DNA from 4 places in the Micromonospora sp. WMMD736 genome. Region 3 is predicted to be linked to each of the others. Evidence: riboswitches for the same ligand, from Rfam matches in the RefSeq annotation. Region 3 holds a riboswitch; each other region holds the start of a gene.
The links. A riboswitch is a leader RNA that binds a small molecule or an ion and turns the genes downstream of it on or off. The one in region 3 is predicted to bind cobalamin.

Region 1: it holds a riboswitch for cobalamin, as region 3 does, so the genes downstream of both, ACN269_RS09040 (hypothetical protein) here and ACN269_RS01050 (ribonucleoside-diphosphate reductase subunit alpha) in region 3, are expected to answer to the same signal.
Region 2: it holds a riboswitch for cobalamin, as region 3 does, so the genes downstream of both, metE (5-methyltetrahydropteroyltriglutamate--homocysteine S-methyltransferase) here and ACN269_RS01050 (ribonucleoside-diphosphate reductase subunit alpha) in region 3, are expected to answer to the same signal.
Region 4: it holds a riboswitch for cobalamin, as region 3 does, so the genes downstream of both, ACN269_RS09135 (acyl-CoA thioesterase) here and ACN269_RS01050 (ribonucleoside-diphosphate reductase subunit alpha) in region 3, are expected to answer to the same signal.

Annotation. Positions count from the first base shown of each region.
Region 1 covers NZ_JBMHMI010000001.1:2,147,637-2,159,590, reverse strand. The annotation lists gene ACN269_RS09070 (ABC transporter ATP-binding protein) at 1-681, opposite strand, end outside; gene ACN269_RS09065 (ABC transporter permease) at 678-1,562, opposite strand; gene ACN269_RS09060 (ABC transporter permease) at 1,555-2,574, opposite strand; gene ACN269_RS09055 (ABC transporter substrate-binding protein) at 2,544-4,142, opposite strand; gene ACN269_RS09050 (hypothetical protein) at 4,445-5,161, shown strand; gene ACN269_RS09045 (cobalt transporter) at 5,158-5,919, shown strand; gene ACN269_RS09040 (hypothetical protein) at 5,995-7,428, opposite strand; cobalamin riboswitch at 7,533-7,655, opposite strand; cobalamin riboswitch at 7,723-7,838, shown strand; gene ACN269_RS09035 (prenyltransferase/squalene oxidase repeat-containing protein) at 7,933-10,653, shown strand; gene ACN269_RS09030 (hypothetical protein) at 10,650-11,585, shown strand; gene ACN269_RS09025 (CbiQ family ECF transporter T component) at 11,590-11,954, shown strand, end outside.
Region 2 covers NZ_JBMHMI010000001.1:2,172,088-2,175,296, reverse strand. The annotation lists gene ACN269_RS09150 (recombinase family protein) at 1-634, opposite strand, end outside; gene ACN269_RS09145 (hypothetical protein) at 1,143-1,343, shown strand; cobalamin riboswitch at 1,393-1,605, shown strand; gene metE (5-methyltetrahydropteroyltriglutamate--homocysteine S-methyltransferase) at 1,722-3,209, shown strand, end outside.
Region 3 covers NZ_JBMHMI010000001.1:293,003-304,956, forward strand. The annotation lists gene ACN269_RS01040 (CbtA family protein) at 1-621, opposite strand, end outside; gene ACN269_RS01045 (CbtB domain-containing protein) at 612-815, opposite strand; cobalamin riboswitch at 851-990, opposite strand; cobalamin riboswitch at 1,132-1,345, shown strand; gene ACN269_RS01050 (ribonucleoside-diphosphate reductase subunit alpha) at 1,541-3,868, shown strand; gene ACN269_RS01055 (ribonucleotide-diphosphate reductase subunit beta) at 3,907-4,902, shown strand; gene ACN269_RS01060 (family 43 glycosylhydrolase) at 5,055-6,863, opposite strand; gene ACN269_RS01065 (FadR/GntR family transcriptional regulator) at 7,272-8,120, opposite strand; gene ACN269_RS01070 (ABC transporter substrate-binding protein) at 8,193-9,461, shown strand; gene ACN269_RS01075 (carbohydrate ABC transporter permease) at 9,466-10,446, shown strand; gene ACN269_RS01080 (carbohydrate ABC transporter permease) at 10,446-11,273, shown strand; gene ACN269_RS01085 (mandelate racemase/muconate lactonizing enzyme family protein) at 11,275-11,954, shown strand, end outside.
Region 4 covers NZ_JBMHMI010000001.1:2,167,585-2,171,874, forward strand. The annotation lists gene ACN269_RS09120 (peptidase) at 1-1,050, shown strand; gene ACN269_RS09125 (hypothetical protein) at 1,035-1,532, shown strand; gene ACN269_RS09130 (ABC transporter substrate-binding protein) at 1,600-2,490, opposite strand; gene ACN269_RS09135 (acyl-CoA thioesterase) at 2,712-3,158, opposite strand; cobalamin riboswitch at 3,347-3,561, opposite strand; gene metE (5-methyltetrahydropteroyltriglutamate--homocysteine S-methyltransferase) at 3,742-4,290, opposite strand, start outside.

The DNA of each region.
Region 1 (11,954 bases), 1.9 Mb from region 3:
GTGCGTGATGAGGACGACGGCCGAGCCGGTGTCGCAGCGTCGGCGCAGCAGGTCGAGGGTGTGGTCCACCAGCGGCCGGTCGAGGCCGGTGGTGGGCTCGTCGGCGATGAGCAGCGCCGGGTCCGGTGCCAGTGCGAGCGCGGTGACCAGGCGCTGGGCCATGCCGCCGGAGAGTTCGTGCGGGTAGTGGTCCAGGTCGGCCGGGTCGAGTCCGACGTCGAGGGCGAGGCGCTCAGCATCGTCCCGATCCCGGCCGTGCGCTCTGAGCGTCTCGATGAGCAGGCGCCGTCCGGTGCGGACCGGGTTCAGTGCGGTGGCCGGGCTCTGCGGGACCAGCCCGACCCGTCGACCGCGTACTCTGCGGGCCAGGTGATGCTGACCGCAGGTGATCAGGTCGACCGGGTCACTGCCCGGGTGGTGCAGGACGGCGTGGCCGGTGGTCGTGGCGTTGCCCGGTAGCAGGCCGAGCAGGGCGTGGGCCAGAACGGACTTGCCGCAGCCGGACTCGCCGACGACGGCCAGCAGTTCACCGGCCCGTACGGTCAGGCTGAGGTCGGTAACGGCGCGTACGGTCGTGTCGCGCAGACGGAACTCGACGCCGAGGCCGTCCACGGCGAGCAGCAGGCGGTTTTCGGCGATGCCCGAAGTCGCGGGAGCGGGTGCGGAGCCGGTGCTGGTCACAGGTTGAGCTCCGCTCGGACGCGGGGATCGAGGCGATCGCGCCAGTGTGCGGCGAGGACCGCAATGGCGAGGGTGACGACGACGATGACCGCGCCCGGTGCCAGGCTGGCCCACCAGGCGCCGGTCAGCAGCGATCCCTGACCGTCGTTGATCATGTTGCCCAGCGAGGCGAGGTGCGGCGGCAGTCCGAGACCGAGAAACGACAGTGCCGTCTCGTGCCACACGGCGTGCGGGATCATCAGGGTGGTGGCCAGCGCCAGGCGGGGCAGGACGTGCGGCAGCAGGTGCCGCACGAAGACCCGTCCCCGGCCGGCGCCGCCGTTGATGGCGGCGTCGACGAACGGTCGGGTCCGCAGGCTCAGCAGCTCGGATCGGACGATGCGGGCGGTGGAGAGCCAGTGGGTGAGCCCGACGGAGGCGATCACCGCGCCGAGGCTGGGGCGCAGCATGGCGACGATGAAGATGCCCAGCAGCAGGTGCGGCATCGCGGCGATGGTGTCCACGATCCGCATCAGGATCCGGTCCGCGCGCCCACCGAGCGTGCCGGCGATCCCGCCGACCACACCGCCGAGGAGGGTGGCGACGAGCGCGGCGACCGTGCCGACGAGCAGTGACACCCGAAGGCCGTATACCGCCCGGTGCGCCACGTCCCGGCCGAGGTCGTCGGTGCCGGCGAGGTGTGTCCAGGACGGCGCGAGCCGGGTCTGGTCCAACGCGACGGCGCTCTGGTCGAGTGGCCAGACGAGCGGCGCGAGAAGCGAGCCGGCAACCGCGGCGAGCAGGACGACGGCGGCCAGGACCGCACCGACCTGGCTGGTGCGAAGTTTCGGCCGTCGGCGGACCGACGCGAGGGGACGAGGTCGGGTGATGAGGTCAACCATCGAGTCGTACCCGCGGGTCGGCGGCGGCGTAGGCGAGGTCGGTGGCGAGGTTCGCGGCCAGCACCACCGCGGTGGTGACCAACGTGATCGCCGCGAGCAGCGGGAAGTCGCTGCCCAGCGCGGCGGCGACCGTGACGGCTCCGAGGCCCGGCAGCGAGAAGACCGTCTCGACCAGCACCGCTCCGCCGACCAGTTCCGGTAGGTGCGTGCCGACCAGGGTGAGGAACGGCAGCAGCGCGGTGCGCAGCGCATGTCCGAACAGGACGGTCCGCCCCGGCAATCCCCGGGCCCGTGCGGCGAGCACGTGGTCGTCACGCAAGCTGTCGGCGACCGCGTCCCGGACGAACAACACGAACCAGGGCGCCTGGGACACCGCCAGCACCCCCACCGGGAGGATGAGGTGGCGCGCCACGTCGGACCAGGACGTGCTGGTCGCGGTCACGTCGGTGAGCCCGCCGGCGGGTAGCCACCCCAGCGCCAACGCGAACAGGGCGATCGCGGCCAGGCCCAGCCAGAACACCGGCATCGACTCCACCGCGTAGGCGGCGGCCCGCAACGCGCGGTCGAAGAGCCCACCCCTGCGGTACGCGGCCAGCGCGCCCAGCAGCAGGCTGGTGACCAGTACGACGCCGAGTGCCATCCCGATCAGCAGCAGCGTCCAGCCGGCCCGGGCGGCGAGCACTGCGGCCACCGGTTCGTGGCGGCTCGTCGACCAGCCGAGGTCCCCTTGGACGAGGTTGCTGATCCAGCGCAGGTACTGCACCGGTAGCGGGTCGTCGACCCCCCAGTTGGCGCGGATCTGCGCCAGGTTCTCCTCGGTGGCGGTGAAAGCCGCCGCGCCCGCGTACTGCTTTGCCGGGTCCACGGGCGAGGCGGCGCCGAGGGCGAACATCCCGATGCTGGTCGCCGCGAGCACCGGGACGGCGACCAGCAGCCGGCGTCGCACCACCGCACCTACCCCGGCCAGTCGACCGGAGCGGGTCACGAACGCGTCCAGGTGTTGATGTTCCACCAGAGGCTGTTCGCCACTCCGTGCTCGTGCGCCTCGACGCGCGGGGCGACGCCCTGGACCGATGCCTTCAGCACGTAGGTGTGCCGCAGGTAGGTGAGGAACAGCCACGGCACGTCCGCCACGAGCTGCTTCTGGAACTGCGCGTACGCGGCCTTGCGGCGGGCCGGATCGATCTGGTCGCGGCCCTCCTGCAGCGAGCGGTCCGTCACCTCGGAGCGGTACGAGCCGGGGTTGAAGTAGCCCTGCCCCGCGAACCGGGAGCCGAACAGCTTGTACGAGACGAAGTCCGGGTCGTACGGCGTGCCGTAGCCCATCAGCAGGGCATCGGACTTCATCCGCGGGTCAATGGCGTCCCACGTCAGACCGGCCGGGGTCACCTCGATGCCGATCTTCTTCGCGTCGGCCGTCACCGCCAGCGCCAGGTCCTTGCGCAGGGTGTCGCTCGCCGGGTACATGAGCGTGAATCGGGCCGACCGGCCGTCCTTGACCCGTACCCCATCCGCGCCGGGCTTCCAGCCAGCCGCGTCGAGCAGCGCCCCGGCCGCCGTCGGGTCGGCGGTGGGAGCGCCGACGGTCGAGGGCTCGGCGAACTCGGAGGTCGGGGGGACCGGCCCGAACGCCGGCTCGCCCGCGCCGTTGAGAATGCCGGCGACCATCGCGGACCGGTCCACGGCGAGGTTGAGCGCCCGGCGGACCGCCGTATCAGCGAGGACAGGGTTGCCCATTGGCAGCATCACGCCGCGGTAGTCGGCGGTCGGCACCCGCTGCACCGCGTACGCGCTGTCTCTGTCGAAGCCGGAGGCGAGCTTCGGTGGCAGTTCGGCGGCGTCGAACTCGCCGGCTCGCATCCGCTGGGCGCGGACGTTGTCGTCGGCGACGAACGCCACCACGACCCGGTCGTTCGCCGGCCGGCCGCCGAAGTAGCGCTCGTTGGCGGTGAGCACGAGGCGGTCGCCCGGCGTCCAGGACTCGACCTTGTACGGTCCGGTCCCGATCGGCTTGCGGTTGAAGCCGGTGGTGTTGATGTCCTGCCCGCTGAGCAGCTTGGCGGGCACGATGCCGAGGGTGAGTCGCTGCAGGAACGGCGCGTACGGGTAGCGCAGCGTGAACACCACGGTCGTGGCGTCGGGTGTGGACACCGACTCCACCATGTCCAGGTCGGAGCGCAGTGTGGAGTCCACCTTCGGATCCAGCACCGCCTGGTACGTAAAGACGACATCCGACGCGGTCAGCGCGCTGCCGTCGTGGAACTGCACACCGTCGCGCAGTTTGGCGGTCACGGTGCGTCCGTCGGGCGACACCGTCGGCAGGGCCGAGGCCAGGCCGGCGACGAGGCGGTTGTCGCTGTCGCGGGCGACGAGCCCGTCGAAGATCAACGCGGCGCCGTCGACGCCGTAGTTGAGCACCGGGTTCAGTGCGTCGGGCTCGTCGGAGGTGGCCACGACCAGGGTCGCGCCACCGGCTGAGCTGTCCGGGTTGGTCGGGGCCGAGCAGCCGGCGAGGACGAGCATTCCGGCCGCTGCGGTCGACGCCACGAGACGTCGGAAGGCCGGTCGGATCCGGGTCACTACACGCTCCTGTGGTGTGGGGAACGGGTGCGGGCGTGCGGGTGCAGCCGCCGCGGTTATTGATCACGTTGGCACAGTTGCCACACCATGGCAATTGCCAATCGAGTGCATCATGGTTCCGGGAGTGGCCGCCGAACCCATCACCGGGCGCGTGTCGCCGCCCGGGCATCCCGACGGACCGATGAGTTGATCAACGGACTGTTCATGTCCTCGTCTCGTGCCCCACACCGGCCCGGACGTGCGCGTTTCCCGAGGTTGAGCAGGGTTGCCGCGAATGTGTCATCGCAATCCTGGAGCACCACGTGTCCCTGCACGCACGTCGGCGACGACGAAACGCGGCGACGGTAACTCCGCTGGCGGCCCTCTGCACCACCGCGGCCGTCCTGGTCCTACCGTCCCCGGCGGCGGCGCACCCCTTCGGTGACCCGCAGACCGTGTCCATCGCCCCCGACGAGCAGCGGAACGACGTCGTGCGGGTGCGGTGGCGTGTCGGCGGACCCGACGACCTCACCCTGCTCGGAGTCTCGCTCGGGTTGCTACCGGCCGACCGCGTCCTGCTCGACGGCGCTGTCGACTACCGGGCGACCGACCCGGCCGTGATCGCGTCGTCCGAGCAGTTCCCCGCGTACCTGCTCAAGCAGATCACCGTGGCCGACGGGGCGCGCCCCTGCCTCGGCAGTGTCGCGCCGCTGAGGGCACTGGCGCGGATCGGTGCGACGATCGACTACACCTGCCCGGGGCCGGTTGGTTCGGTCACCGTCGCGGTGCGGATGCTGACCGACCTCAACCCCGCCTACCGGGCCATGGCCACCGGCCCCGGGGGGCAACGCGCGGTGTACGGCTCGGGCGAGGAAACCCACGACTGGAGCCTCACCAGCCGCGCGCCGGCCGCCGGCAGCACCAGCCGTGGCCGCAGCGCGGCCGTCCAACTCGCCGGCGTCATCGCCGCGGTGCTGCTGGTCGCGGTCGGGGTCCCGTTGGTGGTGCGGCGGGTGCGGCGACGCAGGGTCCTGGCATGACCGCGAGCGCAGCTTTGTCCGCGTCCCTTACAGACCAGATGCAGGACCTCATCCATTCACCGGGCGTACCCCCGATCGCGTTCGTGCTCGCGTTCGCCGCCGGTGCGGGTCACGCCGTGGCCCCGGGGCACGGTAAGAGCCTGGCCGCCGCCTACCTCGCCGGCTCGCGCGGCCGGATCCGGGACGCCGCCTGGCTGGGCGGGTCGGTGGCCGTCATGCACACGCTCTCCGTGCTGGTGATCGGCGTGGCGTGGACGTTCCTGTCCCTGTCCGAGGTGATCCGGATGCAGGAACTCACGAGCTGGCTGCAACTCGGCGCGGGTGTGATCGTCCTGGCCACCGGTCTGTGGATGGTGCGCCGACACCTGCACAACGCTGGCCACAATCACTCACACAGCCACAGCCACAGCCACAGCCACGAGCATGGGAAGCGTCCCGGGCTGGTCCTGCTCGGCATCTCCGGCGGGCTGACCCCGTCTCCTGCCGCGTTCCTCGTGCTGGCGACCGGGCTGTTCATCGGTCGCGCTGGCTTCGCCCTGCTGCTGGTCCTGACCTTCGGCCTCGGCATGGCCGTCGTGCTCTTCGGCGTCGGGGTCCTCGCGGTCGCCGGAAGCTCACTCATCAACCGGGGCGCACAGTCCCGCGCCGTCCTCGGTCTGGCCGCGCGGGTGGCGCCTGTGCTCGCCGCCAGTGGCATCACGCTCTTCGGCGCGGGCCTCGTCACGGTCGCCGCGATCCACCTCGTCACCCTCACCTGAAGCGGCAGCGGGCGGATCAGCCGTCGGATGGTCAGCGGCTGCTCGGCCGCCGCTGACCATCCGATTATCCGGCTGTCAGACGCCGTAGCGCAGGTAGATGGTGTCGCCGACGGTCACGGTCGTGCCGCGGGTCGCGCTGGCCGGGGTGCCGCCGTCGCGGGTGACCTTCCAGGTGGAGGAGCCGCTGTTGGCCAGGCCGTTGATCGAGCTGATGGTGCCGGTGCCGCTGGTGGGGTTCAGGGCCGTGACGCAGCCACTCGGGGTGGCCGCGCCGACGGCCGCGTCCAGGACGGCACCGAGGGTGGTGGTGGCGGCGCTCGGGGTCAGCGCGACCGCGCACGGCTTGATGCTGCCGCTGCCGTTGTCGATGATCACGGCGAGCTTGGTGGCGGTGCCAGCGGTGAATCCGCTCGCCGCGACCCAGGTGGGCGCGCCGACGGTGACCGGGGTCGGGGGAGCGGCGGTGTAGCCCGCGCCGGCGAGGGCGCGCACCGCGTCGATGGAGGCGTACGCCGACGGGGTGGTGTTGGTGGGCAGGTACTTGAATCCGCCGCCGGTCAACTGCTGCGCGCGCAGGAAGTCGATCGGGGTCTTGCCGGCGGTGGTGGTGAAGTCGGTGCCCTGGCTGGGGATGCCGCAGGCGTTGAGCCCGGAGACGGCCCAGGCGTTGGAGTCGGTGTTGACGCCGAACATCGAGCTGAACGCGCCCGAGGCGTTGACGAGCTTGCCCTTCAGGAAGTTCTTCGCCTGCAGCACGTCGGTGTCGGTGTTGGGGACCCCGGCGGCGCAGAGCGCGGCCATCGCCGCGCCGGTCATGTCGATGTCACTGGTCGCGGCGAGTTGGGTGGGGTCGCCCTCGGCCTGGGTGAACGTCCAACCGCCGTCGTTGTGCTGGTTGTTGCGGATCCGGGTGATCGAAAGGTCGAGCAGTGCCTGCGGCACGCGGGCGGCGCCGGCCTGGGTCTTCGCGCCGGCCAGGGCGAGAGTGCCGAAGACGGTGCCATTGAAGTTCGCCGGCGGGCCGTAGTAGCCGGCCGAGCCGGTCTGCCAGTAGGCGATGGTGTCGGCAATCAGGTTACGGGTGGGGGAGACCCGGGCGGGATCGATGCCGGCGGCGTAGGCGTTCAGGACCCCACGCTCGTAGTCGGTGACCACCGGCGTGCTGCTCGGCCAGGACGAGGCCGAGAGCTGGTTGCGGTAGACGGTGCGGGCGTTCTTGGTCGTGTCGCCGGAGGGGTAGACGTCCACCGCCGCGACGCCGGCGGGCGCGAACGCGCTGAACGCCCACTCGTTCGACAACCCGCCGCTGGCGTAGCTCCCGTCGGCAGCCTGCAGGGTCCGCAGGTAGGCGACGCCGTTGGTCTTGGCGGTGGCGATCTGCGCGGCGGTCGAGGTCGCGGCGGCCGGTGCGGCGCCTCCCGCGACCGCCAGGACCGTGGCGATCAGCGCGGCGGCGGGAACGGCCGCGAGGCGTCTGCGGCGGCTGCCGGGTGAAAAGCGCGAGGACATCGGGTCTCCTTGGGGGTACGGGGCACGGCTGCCTCGACCCGGAGCCCGGCGCGCGCCGGCGGGAGCGGGGCGGGCCGGCCGCAGGACGCGTGGGACGGATACCGCAGGTGCTGCGTCACCACGTAGGTAGTCGGGCTCGGGACGGGCGAACCGTCCTCACCGTTGCGCGTCAGCCCCGGATTCCCACCGGGTTCCCCCACGCGATGACGCGGTCACCGTATGGGAGGAGACCGCTACCGCGCGCTGTTAGGTACATGACACGTCCTCGCGTTGACGCGGTGGTGGCGGTTGTGGTCCGATGGCCGCGATCCAGCAGTCAGGGGAAGCCGGTCAAAGTCCGGCGCTGGCCCGCAGCCGTAGGTCCCGATATCGGGACGAGTCGGATTACCTGGCTGGATAGTGCACCGCAGCGCCGTCGAGGTACACGGCGCGGAGCCAGGTTTCCGGGGTTTGTCCTCGGGGTCCGCGTCCGCGCCTGCGCCGCTAGCCCCCGAGAGAGTCGCCATGTCCCCACTGGTCAGTCGAACGTCGCGTGTTCCCGCAGCGTGGTTGGCGGCCGTCGCCGCAGCGGTGCTCGGCGCGGTGGCGCTGGTGGTGCCGACCCGCGCCGCGCTCGCCGACCCGCTGGAGTCCTGCACCCCAACGCAGGGCGCGATCGTCGCTGTCGACTTCGGCGCATGGGGTGGGCCGCTGCTGCGGGGCTGCGACGCCACCCCGACCACCGGACTGGACCTGCTGCACGAGGCGGGCTTCACCACCGCCGGCACCGCCCACGACGGCCCCGGCTTCATCTGCCGGATTGGGTCTCCCGCCTTCGACGCCGGTGCCGAGCACCCGACGCCGGCTGACGAGGCGTGCGAGTTGACGCCGCCGGCCACTGCCTACTGGTCCTACTGGATTGCCCCGGCCGGGCAGGACCACTGGACCTACAGTCCACTCGGCGCGATGTCCCAGCGGCCGGGCCCGGGTGAGGTCGAGGCGTGGGTCTTCGGCGGCACCGACATCGGCGGCAGCACCGGGGTGCCCACCTTCACCCCCGCGTCGGTACGCGCGAGCGGCCCGACTCCGACCGCCACTGCGACTCCGACGGCGACCCCGACCTCGACGCCCGTGCCGACGCGACCGACGGAAGCGCAGGTCAAGGCGGTGGCGAGTTACCTGGTGGGGCAGCTCGTCGACGGCGACCACGTGGACAACGGTTTCGTCAACTACTACCGGACCATCGCTGTCGCCACCGCCCTGGCCGGGACCGGTGGGCAGGACCAAACCCTCACCAAGGTCGTCGACTACCTGCGGGCGCACGTCGATGCCGCGATCTTCCCGAACGGCGACACCGCCGTGCCGAACACCGCTAACGTCGCCAACCTCGCCCTGCTGGCCACGATCACCGGAGGCGACCCGCGCGCGTTCGGCGGCCGGGACCTGATCGCCACGCTCACCGACCGGGTGTGCACCGCGACCGACATCGACGCCGGATGCGCCGCCGCCGGTGACTTCGCCGGATCGACCGGACCGATGACCCACGCAACAGCGCTGCTCGCGCTCAAGCGCGCCGGCATCACCCCGCCCACCGCGACCGTCGCCCGGCTGACCGAGCAGCAGTGCGCGAGCGGCGCCTTCGGTGGCCTGTGGCTCGCCCCGGGCGAGTTCTGCGACCCGGACATCGCCGCCACGACCCTGGCTGTCCTCGCGCTGCACGCCCTCGGCGGACAGGACGAGGCGCTGGGCTCGGCCAAGACGTTCCTGACCGGGGCGCAGGAAACCGACGGCGGTTACCAGCCCTACACCGGCGCCGGGTTGACCGACACCTACTCGACCGGACACGCCGCGCAGGCCCTCGCCGTGCTGGGCATCACCGATCGGGCCGCCGCCGCCACCGGTTTCCTGGTCGGCCGGATCGCCACCGGCGGCGGGCTCAGCCCCGACCCGAGCAACCCGGACGCCGACCTGGCCGCCACCGCCGCGGCGGCGCTCGCGCTCGCCGGCACGAACCTCGCCGCGCTGACCCACCGCCTGGGCGGGCCACCACCGGCCGGGCCCCGGCCGGATCTGGCCAAGGGAGTGTCCTACCTCGTCGCGCCGGCCAACCTGATCGACGGCCAGTACTACGAGTCGTTTCCCGGCTTCCCCGACTTCGGGTTGAGCATCGACGGCGCGTACGCCCTGGCCGCCACCGGCGGGGACGACGCGAAGCTGCGGGCGATCGTCGAGTTCCTTCGCGGCGGCGGCGCGGTCGGCGACAACGGCTTCACCGTCGACATGTGGTTGGGCGTCGGCACCGACTACGCCGTCGGCGGCGCGATCGGCAAGGTCGCGTTGCTGGCCCAGGTCACCGGCTACGACCCACGGACCTTCGGCGGACACGACCTGATCGCCGCGCTGGGTGACGTCACCTGCACCAAGGTCGACGCATCGACCGGCTGCGCCGGAGCAGGCAACTACCGGTACGCCACCTCGGTCTTCGGGCAGTCGCTCGGCATCATCGCGCAACTACGCGCGGGACAGGGCGAAGCCGCCGCCAAGCCGGTCGAGTTCCTCAAGGGATTGCAACGCGCCGACGGGTCGTTCCCCAGCCTCATCCCAGCGGCGGACACCGACCGGGACGTCGACAGCACCGCGATGGCCGCGATGGCCCTGGCCGCGCTCGCCGACGACCCGGCGGCGGCCACCGCCGTCGACAAGGCGCTCGCCTGGATCGCCTCGACGCAAAAGGAGCACGGCGGGTTCCCCGGCGCGGCCGGCGACTCCACCAACTCCACCGCGCTCGCCATCCAGGGCCTCACCCTGCGCGACACCACCTACGCGGGTCAGATCGGCAAGGCGCTGGCGTTCCTGGCGGCCCAGCAGAACGACGACGGCGGGTTCACCGTCGCGGCCGGTGGCCAGGCGGGATCGGACGTCCGCGCCTCCACCCAGGTCGTCGGTGGCGCCACCGGCATCTCATTCGCCGCCCTGGCGCGGGACGTGCACGACACGCCGGGTCCGGACCCGTCCGGCTCACCCACACCCACGCCGAGCGCCAGCCAGCCGTCCTCGCCGACGGCGACACCCGTGGCGACCCCGTCGGCGACGGGCCCCGGCGGGCACTCGTGGGGCAACCTGCCCCGCACCGGCGTGTCCATCGTGACCATCGCCCTGCTGGCGCTGGTGCTCGTGGTCGGTGGCGTCCTGCTGCTGGTCGCCGCCCGTCGCCGCGCGGTGTCCGACAACGGCGGTGAATCGTGACCACCCGCCGGTGGTTCCGGTCGATCGCGGCCCTGACGATCGTCGCCGCGCCGGTGGTGGCACCCACGCCGGCGCTGGCCGCGCCCCTGCCAATCGGGCAGTGCACCACCTCGTCCGGGGCAATCCTCGCTGTCGACTTCAGCCGCTGGGGCGGGCCGCTGCTGCGGTCCTGCGGCACCACCCCGACCACCGGCTACCAACTACTCAACCAAGGTGGCTGGCGCACCACCGGGACGCAGCACGACGGCCCGGCGTTCATCTGCCGCATCGGCTACGCGGGTCACCAGGGCGGAACGCAGTACCCCACCCCGGCCGACGAGAAGTGCGCGCTCACCCCACCGGCCAGCGCGTACTGGTCGTACTGGCACGCCGACCCGGGACAGAACAGCTGGGTCTACAGCCAGCTCGGCGCGATGAGCTACAAGCCCAAGCCGGGCAGCGTCGACCTGTGGATCTTCGGGGCGACCGACATCGGGGGAACCCAGGGGCGGCCCACGGTCAGCCCGGACAGCGTCCGCGCCCGCAACAGCACGCCGATCGGCGCCGCCACCACCGCGCCGCCCGCAGGTGCGCCCACCCCGGCCCAGCCCGGCGGCGGGAACCCACCAGCCGCCGGCAACCCGCCGGCACCGGGTGACCCCGGCATCGGCCCACCCCCGCCCGGCCCACCACCGACCGGAGCGCCGGCGTCGGTGCCGATGGGCGGTACGCCGACGCCTCCGGCCAGCCCGACGACATCCCCCACGGCGGGAGCGCCGTCCGGGCCGCCGGACGCCACCCCCGACGGGCCGCGCATCCTCGACGCGGCACCCACCGCGACGGCCGCCCGCAAGGACACCGGCTCGGCGCTGCCAGCGCTGATCACCGTCGGCCTGTTGACCGTCCTCGCCCTGGTCGGCGGTGTCGTCGGCTGGCGGCGACGCCGCACCTGAACCGATGCCCCCGACCCGCCCCGACCTCCTGCACCGCCTCGCGGTAGCCCGGCTGCCCCGCCCCCTGCACCCGGTGGCCTGGTGGCTGTGGGCGCTCGCGCTGGCGACCGCCGCGAGCCGCACCAGCAACCCGCTGCTGCTGCTGCTCATCTTCGCGGTGCTCGGGTTCGTCGTCAGCGTCCGCCGCACCGACGCCCCCTGGGCGCGGGCGTTCCGCTACTACCTCTACCTCGCACTGCTCATCATCGCGATCCGGGTGGTGTTCCGGACGGTCTTCGCCTCCGGCATCACCCCCGAGGACCACATCCTGTTCCGGCTGCCGCACCTGCCCACCCCCGACTGGTACGCGGGCATCCAGATCGGCGGCCC
Region 2 (3,209 bases), 1.9 Mb from region 3:
GATGCGGCCCTGCCTCGGCCAGCCGGTACCCGTACGGCGGCCGGCCGCCGAGATGACGGCCTTGCTCGATGACCTGGGCGCGCATGGCCGCCTTGGCCCGAAACCGCGAGCGCTGGATCTCACGTTTGGAGTGCACACCGAGCAGGGCCAGCAGCGACAGGTGGAACTCGTTGCTGACGTCGACCGGGCCGTTGAGCTCGGGCAGCCACAGCTGCACGCCGTAGAGGTTGAACAGCGGCGCGAGGTCGCGAAATTGGTTGCCGTAGAAGGCTCGCTCGAACTCTCCCACTACCACCGCGTCGAACCCGCGGGCAGGGTCGGCGAGCGCTGCCAGCAATCGTGCGGCTTGCGGGCGACGTGGCCAGGGCACCTGGCGGGAATGGCCCACGTCGAAGAACTCGGCCACGATCACGCCCTGGCCGTCGATCACGTCCTCGGCGAAGTCGCGTTGCCACCGCGCCGACGACAGCCGGTCCTGGAACTCCCGGGTCGACATCCGGCCGTAGAACGCGAACCGGATGCCCGGTGGCTTCGGTGTTGTCGGGTGCCGCGTCCGCAGGCGGCCTCGCCGGCTCGGCTGCTGTAGCCACCAGCCGAGCAGGTCGGGGCCGTCACGTTCCGCCGCGTGCTGCATCAGGACCTCCCACACGAGAGCCAGAGACAAACCCCAATATGGATACTTAACGATGCTGTGGTTCACTGGACTCGGCCACGCACCGCAGCTGTTGGCGCAGAGAAAGGCATCGAGGTTCGAGGCGCGTGCTCGCCCTGCGGCCCGTCGCCCGTCGGCACCAATTGGGCAAATGAGCGGTTGCCGGTGCGAGTGTCCGGCAAGTGCTATGCATGCCCAGGGTGGGACATCGATCATGTAGTCGCCGTCATGCGGGTGCATGCCGTATCAGTGCTGGTACGGCATGCGGTGGTGGTGCTTTTGGCGGAACTCGGTCAGGCCTCCTGTGATCTCGAGGCGGGTGAGCGGCTGGCATTCGCAGGATGCATGGACCGCCGCCAGTTTTTGGATCGGGTTCCCAGCCTGAGTGTCCCAACGCCCAGCCGTCCCAGGCCGCATCGGTGTGGCAGACCTGCCGAGGGTCCGCCTGTCGCGATGCGGTTGTGTCGATGGAGACCGTCCGCCGGACATCATGGCCGGTCTGCCGGAGCAGGCGTACGCCGCCGGGGAGGTCACTTCCGAGGGGGAGGACGACGACCATCTCCCGCACGATCTGATCGATGCGGTCGCCGTCGACTCCGACCCACGGGTACGGCGGCTGCGGGAGCTGCTGCGCGAGCGCGGCTGGTCCGGTTGGAACCGGATGCAGCGGCTGGCCGAGCCACCCGACTGACCGGTCCCGCTCAGCGGACACGTTGAGCCGGGTGATGCGTGGAGCCCCTAGGATAGATGTCGGTGTTGGTTCGCCGTGGCCTCATTGGTCGTGGCGCCGTAAGAGGGAACCTGGTGCGAAACCGGGACTGCCCCGCAGCGGTGAGTGGGAACGACCGCCGTCATCAAGCACTGGACCGGAAGGTCTGGGAAGCGACGGCCAGTAGGCGACCGAAGAGGTCTTGCCCGCGAGTCCGAAGACCTGCCAGCGCCGCGCGCGCCAGCCGGTGTGCGCCGCCGATGGTCTCTCGGGACGGCCGGGGCGGAAGCCGGTACGTTGCCGTACCCCTTCCTTCCCTGTCGTGGCGCGAGTCCTCGGCCTCTTCGAGGGAAGGACCCCATGAACACCGCATTCGGTCAGAGCACTGTGCTCGGCTATCCGCGCATCGGCCGCAACCGCGAGTTGAAGAAGGCCGTCGAGGCCTACTGGGCGGGACACATCGACGCGGAAGAGTTGGAGACCACCGCTGCCGCGCTGCGGCGCGAGGTCTGGCAGGCGCTGCGCGACGCAGGCTTGGACGCCATCCCGTCGAACACCTTCTCCTACTACGACCACATGCTCGACACCGCCGTGGCCGTCGGCGCCATTCCGCGACGCTTCGCGCGTCTCGGTCTGTCCGAGCTGAACACGTACTTCGCGATGGCCCGTGGTGTCGACGCCGAGCCGGCACTGGAGCTGACGAAGTGGTTCGACACGAACTACCACTATCTGGTGCCGGAGGTGGACGGCGACACCGTCTTCGCGGCGAACCCCGCGAAGGCGTTGCGCGAGTACCGCGAAGCCCGTGACCTCGGCGTCGAGAGCCGCCCGGTGCTCGTCGGACCGGCCACGTTCCTGCTGCTGTCCAAGGCCAGCGACGGGGGTGGTCAACCGTTCGACCGGTTGCCGGACCTCGTCGACGTGTACGCCGACCTCCTGCGGACGCTCGCCGACGCCGGGGTGCGGTGGGTGCAGCTGGACGAGCCCGCCTACGTGGGCGAGCGCAGCGAGGCGGAGATCGCCGCGCTCCGTGACGCGTACCGCCGGTTGTGCGCCGTCGAGCAGCGGCCGACAATCTTTGTCGCCACCTACTTCGGGACGCTCGGTGACGCGCTCCCCGCTCTGTTGGACACGCCGATCGAGGCGATCGGTGTGGACCTGGTCGCCGGGCCCGGCAACCTGCGGCAGCTCGCCAGCGCGGGCCCATTGCGCGGCAAGACGATCGTCGCCGGGCTCGTCGACGGCCGCAACGTTTGGCGCACGGATCTGCGTGCGGCGATCACCGCCGGCGCGGTGGTGACGGGGCTCGCCGATCATGTCGCGGTGTCGACGTCGTGTTCGCTGCTGCACGTGCCGGTGGACCTGTCCGCCGAGACCGCGCTCGACCCGGACGTGCGCCAGCGGCTGGCGTTCGCGCGGCAGAAGGTCGACGAGGTCGTCCTGCTGGGACGGGCTCTACGCAACGGCACCACATCTCTGCCCGCACCGCTTCCGGCGTCGCCCGCTTCCTGGTACGACGCCACCGTACGGGGCAGGCTTGCCGCGCTGCGGGCCGCTGACCGGCAGCGTGGTGCCTACCCGCAGCGCGCCGCGGCTCAGCAGGCCCGGCTGCACCTGCCGGCGCTGCCGACCACGACGATCGGTTCGTTCCCGCAGACCGACGAGCTGCGTCGGGCCCGGGCCGCGTACCGGGCCGGCCAGCTTGACGAGGTCGACTACACCCGGCGGATGCGCCTTGAGGTCGGACGGGTCATCCGACTTCAGGAACGGCTGGGCCTCGACGTGCTGGTGCACGGCGAGCCGGAACGCAACGACATGGTCCAGTACTTCGGCGAGCAGTTGAGCGGG
Region 3 (11,954 bases):
CTCCTGGAACGACGGCAGCACCACATAGGACACGACGGTGACCAGCAGGAAGCCGCCGACCGCGGCGCTGGCCCGCAGCCACACGGGCGCGTGTTCACTCACCGACCGGTAGCCCAGCGAACCGGACCAGACCGCGACCAGGCCGAGCACCACCATCAGCAGGTAGGTGACCGTGCGCTGGTCGATGGTGGCGGGGTCGCCGACGGCCGGCGGATTCGGCGGGTACTTGAGGAACGGCACGAGCACCGCGCCGAGCAGCGCGCCGCCGGCGAGCAACAGCCCGGACCGTCCGTCGTCGGCGGTCTGCCGCCTACGGGCCAGCAGGACGTACGCGCTGGCCAACAGGCCGCCCATGGCGACACCGAACAGGCCGGTGGCCAGGAAGAGGCCGCCGCGCTGGCCGTCCCGGCCGATCAGGGCCTCCTCGCCGTGCTGGTGCCCGTCGGCGGTAGGCCCGGCGTGCGTGGCCGCCTCCTCGATGGCGATGGCCGCCTCGACGTGTGGTTCGCCGACGACGTAGGCGAACGTCCCGGCGAGCAGGCCGGCCACCAGGCCGGCGAGCAGCCCGCGCAGCAGGACCGTGACGAACGTGGGTGCGGTTCCGGTGCCGCTCAGTGGCACGGGACACCGAGCAGGTGCCGGCCGTCGTGCATCAGCTCGTGCAGGTACATCCCGCTGCGCGAGACCGCCCCCTGGTCGAAGGCGACGAGGTAGGCCAGCAGGGCGAGCACGGCGACGGTGGCCAGGACCGTCCACAGGAGACGGATCGGGACAGCGGGGTGCGCCAGCGGCTGGCTGGACGTGGAGCTGGACATGCGTGAACGAACCTCCTCGGGGATGACGCGTCCCCATCGCAAGGCTGCGGACGACCGAGCGTCCTGGCTCGCGACCCCCGGGCTGGGGGCCGCTCACAGTGGCGCGACCGCGCCGGATTCTCACCGGCTTCCCTCGCGTCGCCGCAGATAGTGGGTCGACCGTATCGGTGCCGGTTCCGCTCGGTCAAGCCGACGACGACTGTCGGGGTGCCGCCGCCCGCCACCCGGCCCGGGTCGATCGACGAGGACCGTCACGTCGACCGCGACACGCCCGAGACCGACATGTGGGGTGTGACAAACGTGCCCGCCCCTATATATGGTGTCGACCGCAGCTGGTTCGGCCAATCCTGGTGACTGGTCGAGGCAAGAGGGAACCCGGTGGAAATCCGGGACTGTCCCGCAGCGGTGAGTGGGAACGACCGCCGTCATCAGCACTGGGCCATCGGCCTGGGAAGCGACGGCCAGTAGGTGACCGGGCAGGCCCGGTCGCGCCCGCGAGTCCGAAGACCTGCCAGCGCGCCGCGTACCCGAACCTCGGGTGCGCGGCGGTCCGAGGCCGCGTGGTACGGCTGACGCCACCTGACCCATGCCCGCGCGGGCTTGGCGTCCGATGGTCTCCGCCTCCTCGCGTCCGAGGGCCCTTGAGGTCTCGAACTCCCGAGGAGTGAGTGGTGACAGTCACCGAGGTGGTCCCGGTCAGCGGTGAGGCCGTGCGGCGGACCCCGATGCAGGTGCGCAAGCGCGACGGCGGCACCGAGGCCGTGGACGTGAACAAGATCGTCCGGGCGGTCGAGCGGTGGGCCGACGACCTGACCGACGTCGACCCGATGCGGGTGGCCACCCGTACGATCAGCGGCCTCTACGACGGCGCGACGACGGCCGAGCTGGACCGGCTGTCCATCCAGACGGCGGCCGAGATGATCGGCACGGAGCCGCAGTACTCGCGCCTGGCCGCGCGGCTGTTGGCCGGCTACGTCGACAAGGAGGTGCGGCGTCAGGGCATCACCTCGTTCAGCGCGGCGATCCGGGCCGGCCACGCCGAGGGTCTGATCGGCGACGAGACCGCCGCGTTCGTCGCCGCGCACGCGGAGACGTTCGACAACGCCGTCGACGCCGACGGCGACCGCCGCTTCGAGTACTTCGGCCTGCGCACCGTCTACGACCGGTACCTGCTGCGTCACCCCACCACCCGGCTGGTGCTGGAGACCCCGCAGTACTGGCTGCTGCGGGTGGCCTGCGGCCTGTCCCGTACGCCGGACGAGGCGGTCGACTTCTACCGGCTGATGTCCAGCCTCGCCTATCTGCCCAGCTCACCGACCCTGTTCAACTCCGGCACCCGACACACCCAGATGTCCTCGTGCTATCTCGTGGACTCGCCGCGCGACGAACTGGACTCGATCTACGCGCGCTACGCCCAGGTCGCCAACCTGTCCAAGTTCGCCGGTGGCATCGGCATCGCGTTCTCCCGGGTCCGGTCCCGCGGCGCGCTGATCCGGGGTACGAACGGGCAGTCCAACGGGATCGTGCCGTGGCTGCGCACGTTGGACGCGAGCGTCGCGGCGGTCAACCAGGGCGGCCGGCGCAAGGGTGCGGCCTGCGTCTACCTGGAGCCGTGGCACCCGGACATCGAGGAGTTCCTCCAGCTCCGGGACAACACGGGCGAGGACGCCCGGCGTACCCACAACCTCAACCTGGCCAACTGGATCCCGGACGAGTTCATGCGCCGGGTCGAGGCCGACGAGATGTGGTCGCTGTTCGACCCCGACGAGGTGCCCGAACTGCCGGACCTGTGGGGGGAGCGGTTCGACGCCGCGTACCGGGCCGCCGAGGAGCAGGGCCGCTACGTGCGGCAGCTGCCCGCCCGCGAGCTGTACGGGAAGATGATGCGGGCCCTGGCCCAGACCGGCAACGGCTGGATGACCTTCAAGGACGCGGCCAACCGGCTCTGCAACCAGACGGCCGAGCCGGGCAACGTGGTCCACCTCTCCAACCTCTGCACCGAGATCATCGAGGTGTCCAGCGACGACGAGACCGCCGTGTGCAACCTCGGCTCGGTGAACGTCGCCGCCCACCTGACCGACGACGGCATCGACTGGGAACGACTGCGCGCCACGGTCCGGACGGCGGTGACCTTCCTCGACCGGGTCATCGACATCAACTACTACCCGACCCCGCAGGCGGCGGCGAGCAACCCTCGTTGGCGGCCGGTCGGGCTCGGGCTGATGGGGTTGCAGGACGTGTTCTTCGCGCTGCGGCTGCCGTTCGACGCGCCGGCCGCGCGGGAGCTGTCCACCCGGATCAGCGAGGAGCTGTACCTGACCGCCCTGGAGACCTCCGCCGACCTGGCGCGGGAGTTCGGCGCCCACCCGACGTACCCGCAGACCCGGGCCGCCCGGGGCCAGCTTCAACCCGACCTCTGGGGCGTCGAGGGTACGCAGACCGCCCGCTGGGACGCGCTGCGGGAGCGGGTCGCCGCGCACGGGCTGCGCAACTCGCTGCTGGTGGCGGTCGCGCCCACCGCGACGATCGCCTCGATCGCCGGCTGTTACGAGTGCGTCGAGCCGCAGGTGTCCAACCTGTTCAAGCGCGAGACGCTGTCGGGGGAGTTCCTCCAGGTCAACACCGCTCTGGTACGCGAGTTGAAGGCCCGCGGCCTGTGGACCGAGCAGATCCGGTCGGCGATCAAGCGGGCCGAGGGCTCGGTGCAGTCCGTCGCGGAGCTGCCGGCCGACGTGCGGGAGCTGTTCCGCACCGCGTGGGAGCTGCCGCAGCGCGCGCTGATCGACCTGGCCGCCGCCCGCGCGCCGTTCATCGACCAGTCCCAGTCGCTGAACCTGTTCCTGGCCTCGCCCACCATCGGCAAGCTCTCCTCGATGTACCTGTACGCCTGGAAGACCGGTCTGAAGACCACCTACTACCTGCGGTCCCGGCCGGCCACCCGGATCCAGCAGGCCACCGTCAGCGCGGTGACGCCCGTCGTCCCCGTCGCTGTCGACGCCGACGCGCTGGCCTGCTCGCTGGAGAACCCGGAGTCCTGCGAGGCGTGCCAGTGACCACCGCCGACACCACCACCGACGCGAGGACCACACACATGCTGCTCGACCCCGGGATGGACCTGACTCTCCGCCCGATGCGCTACCCGCACTTCTTCGACCGCTTCCGGGACGCCATCCGCAACACGTGGACGGTCGAGGAGGTCGACCTGCACGCCGACCTCGCCGACCTGGACCGGCTGTCGCCGGCCGAGCGGCATCTGGTCAGCCGCCTCGTCGCGTTCTTCGCCACCGGCGACACGATCGTCGCCAACAACCTCGTGCTCAACCTGTACCAGCACGTCAACAGCCCCGAAGGCCGGCTCTACCTGTCGCGGCAACTGTTCGAGGAGGCCGTGCACGTCCAGTTCTACCTGAACCTGCTCGACACGTACGTGCCCGACGAGACCGAGCGGTTCGAGGCCTTCGCCGCCATCGAGAACATTCCGTCGATCCGTCGCAAGGCCGAGTTCTGCTTCCGCTGGATCGACTCGCTGGGCGACCTGCGGGAGTTGCGTACCCGCGAGGACCGGCGGGCCTTCCTGCTCAACCTGATCTGCTTCGCCGCCTGCATCGAGGGGTTGTTCTTCTACGGCGCGTTCGCGTACGTCTACTTCCTGCGCTCCCGTGGCCTGCTGCACGGCCTCGCCTCCGGCACCAACTGGGTGTTCCGCGACGAGTCCATGCACATGGCGTTCGCGTTCGACGTCGTCGACACCGTCCGCGCCGAGGAGCCCGATCTGTTCGACGACGACCTGGCCGACCAGGTCCGCCGGATGCTCACCGAGGCGGTCGAGTGCGAGGTCCAGTTCGCCGAGGACCTGGTGGGCCAGGGGGTGCCCGGTCTCACGTTGACCGACATGCGCCAGTACCTCCAGCACGTCGCCGATCGCCGGCTCGCCCAGCTCGGGATCGCGCCGCACTACGGGTCGGCCAACCCGTTCGCCTTCATGGAGCTGCAGGACGTGCAGGAGCTGTCCAACTTCTTCGAGCGGCGGGTGTCGGCGTACCAGGTCGGGGTGACCGGCACGGTCGCCTTCGACGACGACTTCTAGAACCCCCACCCCACCCCCGGCCCCGCCCCGTCGATCATGAAGTCGTTGCGCCCCTATCGGCGTGTCGGGGGCATTGACTCCATGATCGACGTCGGCGGCGGACGGGTGTGGGGATGGGGTGGGGGTGTTCTTGGGGGTGGGGGACGGGGGAGTCAGGCGGGGGTGCAGGTGGGGGTGGTGGTGGGCGGACTCGACGAGGTGATGGAGCTGAGGTAGCCGGCGGTGGTCGTCGCGCCCGGCGCGAGTTGGCCGTTGTACGCGGCGTTCGCGACGGTGACCTGACTACCCGACTGGGTGAGGGTGCCGTTCCAGACCTGGGACACCGTCTGCCCGCTGGCGAGCGTCCAGGTGACCCGCCAGCCGTTGAGCGCCGACGATCCGGAGTTGGTGACCGTGAGCCGCCCCTCGAACCCGCCCTGCCAGGTGTTCACCACGGTGTTGGTGACCGCGCAGGACGTCCCCGCCGGGCCTGTCGGCGTCGGCGTGGGGGTGGTCGTGGGCGTCGGAACGGGCGTGGGCGTCGCGTCCACGGGCGGGCTCGGCGTCGGGGTCGGGGTGGGCGTCGTGCCGTTGGCTTGGAACTGCCACCAGTTGAGGTTGAACAGCGTGCCGCTGCCGCCGGTGAACCGCAGGTACAGATCCTGGGTACCGGTGGCGCCGGAGACCGGGCAGGAGACGGTCTGCCAGGTCTGCCACCCACCGGTGCCGGGTACCGCGCAGCTGCCCACCCGGGTGCCGGTGGGACTGCCGAGGCGCAGTTCGACGGTGCCGCCGGACGTCGCCGAGGCTACCCGCGCGGAGAAGGAGGTCGCGCCCGTACCGAAGCCGACGCCCTTGACCTTGATGTAGTCCCCGTTCTCGATCCACCCGACGTTCATCCCGCCCTCGCTGGCCGGCTCGGTCTCGATGCCGGAGCCCCAGGCGATGGTCTCGGCCTCCTGCCGCACGTACGGGTTCAGCGTGCCGATCTGTGGCGCGCCCGTCGTGGTCATGTTGATCGTCGGGATGGTGCCGTTGGTGTTGTACGTGAACTTCTCCACGGCCACCGAACGGGTGTAACCGCCACCGCCCGGCAGCGCCCCGTTGTGGTAGAAGAAGTACGAGCCGCCGTTGAAGTCGATGACTCCCGGGTGGTTGGTGAAGCTCGCGCCCTGGCGGGGCATGACCGTGCCGCGGTAGGTCCACGGGCCGGTCGGCCCGGTGGCGGTCGAGTATCCGATGAACTCGGAGCAGCACTCCGCCGCGAACACGTTGTAGTAGATGCCGTTGCGCTTGTAGACCCAGGGGCCTTCCTCGTAGAGGGTGGGTCGGCTCGCGTTGCCGCTGCGGGCGCCGAAACCGGCGGTGGTGAGCGGGATCTTGGTGGCGCTGCCGCTGTAGGAGATCATGTCGGCGTTCAGCCGGACGTACCACAGGTTCGGGTTGCCCCAGTACAGGTACGCCTGACCGTCGTCGTCGACGAAGACCGTGGGATCGATCTCGCCGTTGCCCACCAGGGGGCGGCCGATGGCGTCCCGGAACGGCCCGGTGGGGCTGTCGGAGACCGCGACGCCGATGGCCATCGAGTTGGTGGCCCGGGCGGTGACCGGCACGTACCAGTAGAACTTGCCGTTACGGGCCACGACCTGACCGGCCCACGCGTTGGCGCTGGCCCAACTGAAGGTGGCCACGCTCAACGGTGAGCCGTGGTCGGTCCAGTTGACCATGTCGGCCGACGACCACACCCGCCAGTCCTTCATGGTGAAGTACGTGGAGCCGTCCTCGTCGTGGCCGGTGTAGAGGTAGACCCGTCCGTTGTGGACCAGGGGCGCCGGGTCGGCCGTGTAGATGTGCTGGACGATGGGGTTGTCCGCGCGGGCGGCCGTGGCCGGCATCAGCGTCGAGACGAGTAGCAGGCTCGCGAGCCAGGCGAGGCCGCGCCGGAGCCGGGTCTTGGTCCGCGGTGGCGGTGTGTGGCGCATCGGTACCTCCAGGGTGGGTCACGACGGGCGGGCGGCCCGCCGCGTGCGCTGGCGGCGTGTCGCGGGTGTCGTCGCGGGTCGCTCGGGTGGGGCTGCGGCGGTGCCGCGAGCACGGCAGGAGGAGATCGGGTGTCCACCCGTGGCTCCCGCGTGCGGCGGCCCGCCGTACGTCGACGGCGGTGGTCAACGTCCCTGAGGGGAGGCCCGGTCACCCGCCAGTGGGCGTTGGTCATGCACGGCTCCATCGATCTTGATGGATCGAGTGGAGCGGTGAAGCGTGCCCTTCGCCTCTGCGGCCCGAGGGTAGTCTGTTATCGCTAACATTCTCAAGCGATGGACGGAAATGGATTTACCGGCGATGGCACGGGCGGGTCGGCGCAGGGTCGTACGCAGCGGTCGACGAGCTGCTCAGCGCTGTAGTCGGGTCGGGTTTCCCGGCCCGCTGCGGCGCACGAGCCACGCCTCCGTGATGTGCGTGAACATCGCCTGTGCGGCACCGTCGGGGTCGTGGGCGGCGATGCGCTCGTAGATGCGCCGGTGCCCCTGGTTCGACGCCACGCACATGGCCCGCTCGGGCTGGCCCATGTACCGGGCGGTGTTGACGACCTGACTCTCCAGGGACCGGACGACGCCCCGGGCGATGCGGTTGCCGGACGCCTGCATGATCGTGTCGTGGAAGGCGCGGTCGTGCTCCTGGTAGGTGACGTGGTCGTCGACCAGCTCGTCCATGCGGTCCACCAGGGCGCGCAGCCGGTCGATCGTCGCCTCGTCGGCGAGGCGGGCGGCCACGTTCGCCATGTCGGACTCCAGCACCCGGCGGGTGACCACCAGGTCGTCCAGGATCGCCAGGGTGTCGTCCTCGGCGATGGTCGCCGCGAGGACGAGTTCGTCGAGCATGTCCCACGACGAGGGCGGGGTGACGAGCGTCCCGCTGCCCTGGCGGACCTGCACGAGCCCCTTCTCCTGAAGGATCTTCACCGCTTCCCGGATGACGGTGCGGCTCACCGAGAAGGCCTCGCAGAGCACCGGCTCGGGGGGTAGTGGCGTGCCCGAGGGATGTGCTCCCTGGACGATACGGGTCACCAACTCTGCCGTGATCGCCTGAGCCAGATTCGTCGGGCGACGCGTCCAGTTCGGTGTCGCCGCGCCATTGACGGCCGACTGGTTCGATGTTGTCACGTTCACCTCCGCGTAGCCGCGGGAGCGGGCCCACGAGTCCGCCCCAGTGTACGGGCAACCGTTGACGTCAGACGTCATACGAGTTACGTTCTCGTCAATCTTGCATCGACGGCCGTTCCCTGGCCACTCCCCATATGAAGGTGAGCAACGATGAAGCAACGAGCAGTGTGGTCCGCGGTCCTCGTTGCGGGACTGGCCCTGACAGGCTGTGGAAGCGCGACAGGTTCGGGTTCGTCGTCCGGAGGCTCGGACAAGAAGCTGGTCGTCTGGGACTGGAAGTCGGGCGAGGCCAGCTCCGCCCAGTACGTGGAGAAGGCCAAGGCCGACTTCGCCAAGAAGCACAAGGACGTCGAGGTCGAGTTCGTCGCCCAGCCATTCGAGGAGTACTACACGCTGCTCGGCGCGGCCATCCAGGCGGGCAAGGGGCCGGACGTCATCCTGTTCAACGGTGGCGGCCAGATCCGCGACCGGGTGGCCTCGCTCCAGCCGTTGGACGAGTACGTGGGTGAGGACCGGCAGCGGCTGGCCGGCTGGGAGGCGTTCGCCAAGGACGGCAAGACCTACGCCGCTCCGGTGACGCTCCAGGGTCATCCGATCTACTACAACAAGACGCTCTACGAGAAGGCCGGCCTCGACCCGGCCAAGCCCGCGACGACGTGGCAGGAGTTCGTCGCCAACTGCGGTGTCATCACCAAGCAGACCGGCGCCAAGTGCTTCTCCGTCGGCAACAAGGAGGGCTACGGCATCCAGTTCTTCATGTCGGCCATGGCGTCGGGCGTCCTGACGCCGCAGGAGTACGACAACTGGATCGCCGGTAAGCGTGACTGGAACTCGCCGAACGTCAAGCGCCTCTTCGAGCTGTGGAAGGAGACCGGCGCCACCAAGCTGAACAACGACGGCGCCAACTCCACCGCCCTGTTCAACGACGCGTTCGCCGTCTTCCAGTCCGGCAAGGCCGCCCACATGATCGGCCTCATGTCGGACATCGGGCACTGGAAGGACTTCAACGAGTTCATCACGCCGGAGAAGCTGGGCGTGATGATGGCCCCGACGGTGACCAGCGGCGTGACCCCCAGCCTGCCGTACGACGGTGGCATCGGTTACGCGGTCGCCAAGTGGACCAAGGACCCGAAGGTGGCCGCCGACCTGGTGCGCTCGCTGACCTCCACCGAAGCGCTGAAGGCGTTCTACGCCAACGCGGGCGCGATCACCGCCGACACCACCATCGACGTGTCCGCGGCTGGTCCGGCCGTCACCACGATCGTCGGCGCGCTCAAGACCGGCAAGCCGGCGGCGCACGTGGCGCTCTCCTCGAAGTCGCTCGACCTGATGGGCCGCCTCTCGCAGCAGCTGCTCAGCGGCTCGATCAGCGTGGACGAGGTCGTGAAGCAGATGGCCGCCTCGGACACGGCGGGCTGATCTCGTGACGATCGGCAACTCGCTCCCGTCGGTCCGCTCGGCCTCGGCCGGGCGGGCCGGCGGGGTGCCGCCCTCCGCTCCGCCGCCGCGCGACCGCGCCGCTTCCCGGCGCGCCGCCGGCGGCCGTCGTGCCGAACAACTGGCGCCCTTCGTGCTGGTCGCACCGGCCGTCCTGATCCTCGTGCTGCTGCGGCTGTACCCGTTGGCGCTGGGCGTCAACTTCTCGTTCACCGGCGACGGCGACCGTGACGGGGCGATGGTCGGCTTCGACAACTACACCGAGCTGCTCCACGACCCGCTGTTCCAGCAGGCGCTGCGTAACGTGGGCCTGCTGGTCCTGCTCCTGCCGGTGGCGGTGGCCATCCCGGGTCTGCTGGCCACGTTCATCTACCTGCGCGTGCCCGGGCACCGGTTCTATCGCAGCGTCTACTTCTTCCCGGCCGTGCTGTCCCCGGTCATCGTCGGCGCGATCTTCAACCTGCTGCTGTCGTTCGACGGTCCTGTCAACGTTGTCCTGTCCACGGTCGGCATCGGGCCGGTGGACTGGCTCGGTGATCCGGACGTCGCCATGTTCGCGGTCGTCGGCGTCCACGTGTGGGCGACCTTCGGGATGGCTCTGGTCGTGTTCCTCGCCGGCTTCGCGACCCTGGACGCCGCCCTGCTGGACGCCGCGCGGGTGGACGGCGCGTCCCTGGCCCAGGTGATCTGGCACGTGATCATTCCCAGCCTGTCCCGCACCATCCAGTTCGTCTTCGTGACCACGATGATCGGGATGCTGACCTCCATGTTCGGCCTGCTCTACGTCATGACCAGTGGTGGTCCGGAGGGCTCGACCTACCTGCCCGAGTACTACATCTGGATCCAGCAGGGGCGGATGAACCGCCCGGCGCTCGCGTCGGCCGCCTCCACCGTCCTGTTCGTCATCATGCTCGTCGTCGGGCTCGTGCAGCTCAAGCTGCTGCGACGCGCGGGAAGGGAGGACTGATGTCCCGCGTCCGGCTCGGTAGATGGTTGCTCGTCATCCCGATGGGGCTGCTGGCGCTCGCGACGATCTACCCGCTGCTGTTCACGGCCAACGTGGCCATGAAGACCCGACGGGAGTACATCCTCGACCGCTTCACGCTGGCCGACTCGCTGCGCTTCGAGAACATCACCACGGCGTGGACCAGCGTCGGCATGGGCCGGTACACCGTCAACTCGATCATCATCGTCGGCTGCTCGGTGTTCCTGCTGCTGCTGTTCGGGTCGATGGCCGGCTTCGCGCTGAGCCAACTGCGCTTCCGGGGTTCGACGGCGCTGTTCATCGGTTGTCTCGCGGCACTCTTCATCCCCTTCCAGGTGATCATGGTGCCGCTGGCCCGGGTGATGGCCGACAGCGGTCTGGTCGACACGTACCCGGGGCTGATCCTGGCGTACGTCGCGCAGTTCCTGCCCTTCACGGTCTTCCTCATGACCAGCTACTACCGGACCATCCCGGCGGAGATCGTCGACGCGGCCCGGATCGACGGCAACACCGTGTACGGCGTCTACCGCCGGATCATGCTGCCGCTGGGCGCTCCGGCGCTGCTGTCCGTGGGCATCCTCAACACGCTGTTCTGCTGGAACGACGTGCTCATCTCGCTGCTGCTGATGCCCTCGGCCGATCACCGGACCCTCATGGTCGGGGTGACCTCGCTGCGGGGGCAGTACTCCGAGGACATTCCCACCTTCGCCTCCGGGGTGCTCATCGCGGCGATCCCGGTCCTGGCGATCTACCTGTTCCTTCAGCGCCAGATCGCCGACGGCGTCGCCGCTGGTTCCACGAAAGGCTGACATGCGCATCACCGGGTATCGAACCCTGACGACGGTCCAGGAGTGGGGCCGACCCGTCGGCGACGCCAACGGCGTGTTCCCCGACGGCGTCACGACGTTGCCGATCACCATCGTCGAGACGGACGAGGGGATCGACGGCATCGGCCTCGGGCCGCACGTGGAGATCGACAAGATCTTCCCGGCCATCGAAGGGGAAGATCCCCGCGCGGTGTCCACCCTGTACGACCGGATGCTGCGGCAGACGTTCAAGGCCGGGCACGCCGGCCTGGTGTTCGGGACGATCGGCGCGCTGGACACCGCCCTGTGGGACATCAAGGCGAAGATGGCCGGTGAGCCGCTGTGGCGGCTGCTCGGCGGGCGGGACCGGCGCGTACCCGCGTACGCGTCCGGTCTCGACATCGGGTTGACCGACGACGAGTTGGTCGCCGAGTACGAGGTCTACGCCGGGTACGGTCTGCGGGCCGCCAAGCTCAAGGGCGGCCTCGACATCGAGCGCGACCGGCACCGGCTCGGCCTGGTCCGGGAGGTGCTGACCGAGGCCGGGCACGGCCGACGGCCGGGCCTGATGCTCGACGTCAACGAGGCGTGGTCGCGCAAGCAGGCCGTCCGACACGTGGCCGAGCTGGAACGCACCCTCGATCTGATCTGGATCGAGGAGCCGGTCCGCCGCTGGGACGCCGA
Region 4 (4,290 bases), 1.9 Mb from region 3:
ATGGTCAACCGTTTCCTTTGGCACCGCGCGCGCGTCCTCGCGACCGCCGCGCTCGCCGCCTTCACACTGACGCTGACGGTGACACCGTCGACCGCGTCAGCATCGCCGCCCACCCTCAACAGGGTCGATGCCGCCGCCGGCTGGCTCGCCCGCCAGTCCGTCGACGGCGAACGCTTCGAGGTCGTCTTCGACGGCGTCGCCTACCCCGACCAGGGCCTCACCCTCGACGCGGTGTTCGCCTTCGCCGCTACCAAGCAGGCCGACACGACTGCGGCCGATGCCCTGTCGTGGCTCGCCCAACCCGCCGTGCTCACCGGCTACATCGGCGACGGCACCGAGGCGTACGCGGGAGCGACCGCGAAACTCGCCCTCGGCGTCCAGGTCCGCGGCCTCGACCCGGCCGCGTTCGGCGGAGTCGACCTGCTCACCCGCCTCGGCGGCCTACTGACCCCGTCCGGTCGATACTCCGACCGTTCCGCTTTCGGCGACTACAGCAACACGTTAACCCAGTCGTTCGCGGTGCTGACGTTGGACCGCGCCGGCGGCGCACCACCGGCTGCGGTGACGTTCCTGGCCGCGAGCCGGTGCGCCGACGGCGGTTTTCCCCTGCTGTTCGGGCAGGCCACGTGTGTCAGTGACGTCGACGCAACGGCGCTCGCGGTCCAGGCTCTGCTCGCGGCGGACCGGCCGATCGTCGCGGCCTCGGCGGCGCAGTGGCTCGTCTCCGTGCAAGGCGTTGACGGCTCGTTCTCCGCCAACGGCGTGCCGAATGCGAACAGCACCGGGCTCGCCGCCCAGGCCCTCTCTGTCGCCGGGCGACCTCTACCGTGGCTGCGCGCCCGCCAGTTCCTGATCGGCCTTCAGGTGGCGTGCACCGGGCCGTCGGCCGATCGCGGCGCCATCGCCTACACCTCAGGCGGATTCGACGCGACCACCGCGGTGCGGGCCACCGCGCAGGCCGTCCCCGGTCTCGCAGGCGCCGGGTACGCGACCCTGTCCACCAGCGGCGCCCAGCCCGCCGCGCCCGTCCTGGCGTGTACGCCGTGGTGACCGCGCAGCGGGCGGTGATTCGGCGACGGTTGGCGCTGCTGTTCGCGGCTGTCGTCGTCAGCGCTGGCCTGGTCGTCGTCGACCCGATGCCGCGCGCCGCGCACGCTGCGGCGTGCGCGGCGGGCGCGGGCGTCACGGTGGTGGTCGACCTCACCGCGTTCGGCCTCGGTGTGCAGACCGGCTGCCGACTCGGGGACCCGCCGACCGGCCTGGCCGCGTTGCAGGGCGGGGGCTTCACCGTGACGGGCACTCAACGATGGGGCCTTGCCTTCGTCTGCCGTATCAACGGCTACCCCATGCCCGCCTCCGAGCCATGTGTCAATACTCCCCCGGCCAGCGCGTACTGGTCGTATTGGCACGCCGTGCCCGGCGGTACCTGGTCCTACAGCACGCTCGGCGCGAGCAGCTACAACCCCGCGCAGGGCACTGTCGAGGGGTGGCGCTTCGGCTCCGGACAGGCTCCGTCGATCTCCCCGCCGTAACTGGCGCTGGGGTGGTGCCGGCACCGCAGCCCTGTGCTACCGGGCCGCGCGGCACCACCCCGACGCATCAGGTGGGCACGTGCTGGGTGCGGGAGTCGGAGCGGCCGGCAAGGACGGCGGCGAGGATCTCCGCGCCGTCGACGACCCTCGGGCCCGGGCGGTTGAAGTAGGCGGGTCCGTCGACCACCCACACCTGCCCGTCGCGCACCGCGGGCAGGTCAGCCCACCCGGGTTGCGCGGTCGCCACGGACAACTCGTCAAGCGTCTGCTTCGGTGTGAACCCGCACGGCCCGAACACCACCACGTCGGGGGCCAGGTCCGCGACGACCGACCATCGGTGCGGTGTGCTGTGCGCGCCCGGTCCGAGCAGCAGTGACTGCCCGCCGGCGTAGCTGATCTGCTCCGGCACCCAGTGCCCGCCGGGCATAAGCGGGTCGAGCCACTCGACGAACAACACCCTCGGCGCGCCGGCCGCCGGCCCGGGCAACGCGGCGAGGCGACGCTCGCTGTCGGCGCGGATCTTCGCCGCCCGTTCGTCGGTGCCGGTCAGCGCGGCCACGGCATCGACCGTGTCGAGGATCCCGGCGATGGTCCTCGCCTCCAGGGACACCACCCTCGTGTCAAAGTCCATCAGTCGGACGGCGTCGTTGACCCGCTCGTAGGAGACCGCACACACGTCGCACAGATCCTGGGTCAGGATCAGATCCGGCTTCAGATCCTCCAACACGGCGACGTCGAGCTGGTACAACGACGACCCCCGGTGCGCGTCGCCAGCGATCGCCGCCGAGATCTCCCGGCTCGTCAACGCCCCCGGCAGCGACGTCGCGGTCACCGCCGGAATATCGGTCAGTTCCCCCGGCGGCCAGTCGCACTCATGGGTACGACCGACCAGATGCCCGGTCAGTCCGAGCATGGCCACGATGTCCGTGGCCGCCGGCAGCAGGGAGACAATGCGCACACCCGTCTGCCTACCAGGCACGACCGAATGGCGTCCACTCCCGCACGACGGGCGACGGCCTTCCCGGCGGACGACGCCGAACGCGACCACCACCCCGACGCGGATGCCATAACAGGAGGCGTTGGCCAGCACGAGCATCATCGCCGAACCTGGCGGGCGGTGAGGACGACGATCGCTGCCAGGTGACCGGCCAGCGCCGCGACGGACAGTCCGAGCAGGTCTTAGACCTCTACGGCGCCGTCGAGCAACGCCCGCCGCAGCGCCAACCGGTGTTCCCGGCGGATCTCCGCCTCACGGTACCGACGCCGGTCCCCGTCCGTTTCCGGCAGCAGCGGCGGCACCGCACGTGGCTGCCCGTCGTCGTCGATGGCGACCATGACCAGATGGGCCGTGGCCACGTCCGTGGGCGGCACGGCGCGGTCCCAGCGGTCCGCGGTCACCTTCACGGCCACCTCCATCGAGCTGCGGCCCGCCCAGGTGATGCGCGCGTCGACGTGTACGACGTCGCCGACCCGCACCGCCCGCAGGAACGCGGTCTCGTCGATGGCGGCGGTGACGGCCGGCCCGTCGGAGTGCCGGGCGGCGACCACCCCGGCGACCGAGTCGATCAGGTTGAGGATCCGGCCGCCGTGCACCGTACCCATCAGGTTGGTGTGATGTTGGTCCATGATCTGCGACAGGGTCAAATGCGACGCCGACGGCGCTCGGCCGGCGATCGCGGTGGTGTCGTGCACAGCGGTGATCCGTCCCTCGGGAAACCACACCGCCGGAACGCGGATACACGCTGAGGAGCACGCGCCGACGGACGGCACGTCACCCGCTCAGCCCACCCGCGAGGCCGACGGCAGCGCACACTGTTGTGTACGCAGCGCGGGCAGGTCTTCGGACTCGCGGACGCGACCGGCTACGCCGGTCCCCTACTGGCCGTCGCTTCCCAGGCTGATGGGCCCAGTGCTGATGACGGCGGTCGCTCCCACTCACCGCTGCGGGGCAGTCCCGGATTTCCACCGGGTTCCCTCTTACGACGCCCGGTCGGTCGTGACCGGGCGAACCAACGCCACCAGCCAGTCTAATGGATCGTTAAGGAACCTCCGCTGCCGAGGCCGGCGCTCCGAAACTCTCCGAGCCAGTGTTGAACGGCCAGAACCACAGCGGCACGCCGGCGGTGGCCGGTGCGGCGGCCCGCGCTCACCTGGGTTTACTCCCGTGGCTGCCGGGCGGGACTGACGCTCGTCCCGCCCGGCGTGGTACTCAGTGGCCGCGAAGCTCGACGGCAGCGGCGACCAGATGTTGCAGGGATGCCTTGACTTCTGGGTAGGCGCGGGTCTTGAGACCGCAGTCGGGGTTCACCCACAGCCGCTCGACGGGAACCACCGCCGCTGCCCGACGCAGCGCCTGCACGACCTCTTCGTGCGAGGGCACCCGCGGTGAGTGGATGTCCCAGACGCCGGGGCCGACTCCGCGGTGGTATCCGATCGCGGCGAGGTCGTCGAGGACCTCCATCTTCGAACGGGACGCCTCGATGCTGGTGACGTCGGCGTCGAGAGCGTCGATGGCGGTGATGACCTCACCGAACTCCGAGTAACACAAATGGGTGTGGACCTGGGTGTCGTCGGCGACACCGGAGGTCGCCAGGCGGAACGCGCCGACCGCCCACTCCAGGTATGCCTTCTGGTCGGCCCGGCGCAGCGGCAGCGTCTCACGCAGCGCCGGCTCGTCGACCTGGATCACCCGAATACCGGCCGCCTCGAGATCACGGCACTCGTCGCGCAGGGCCAGCGCCACCTGGTCGGCGGTATC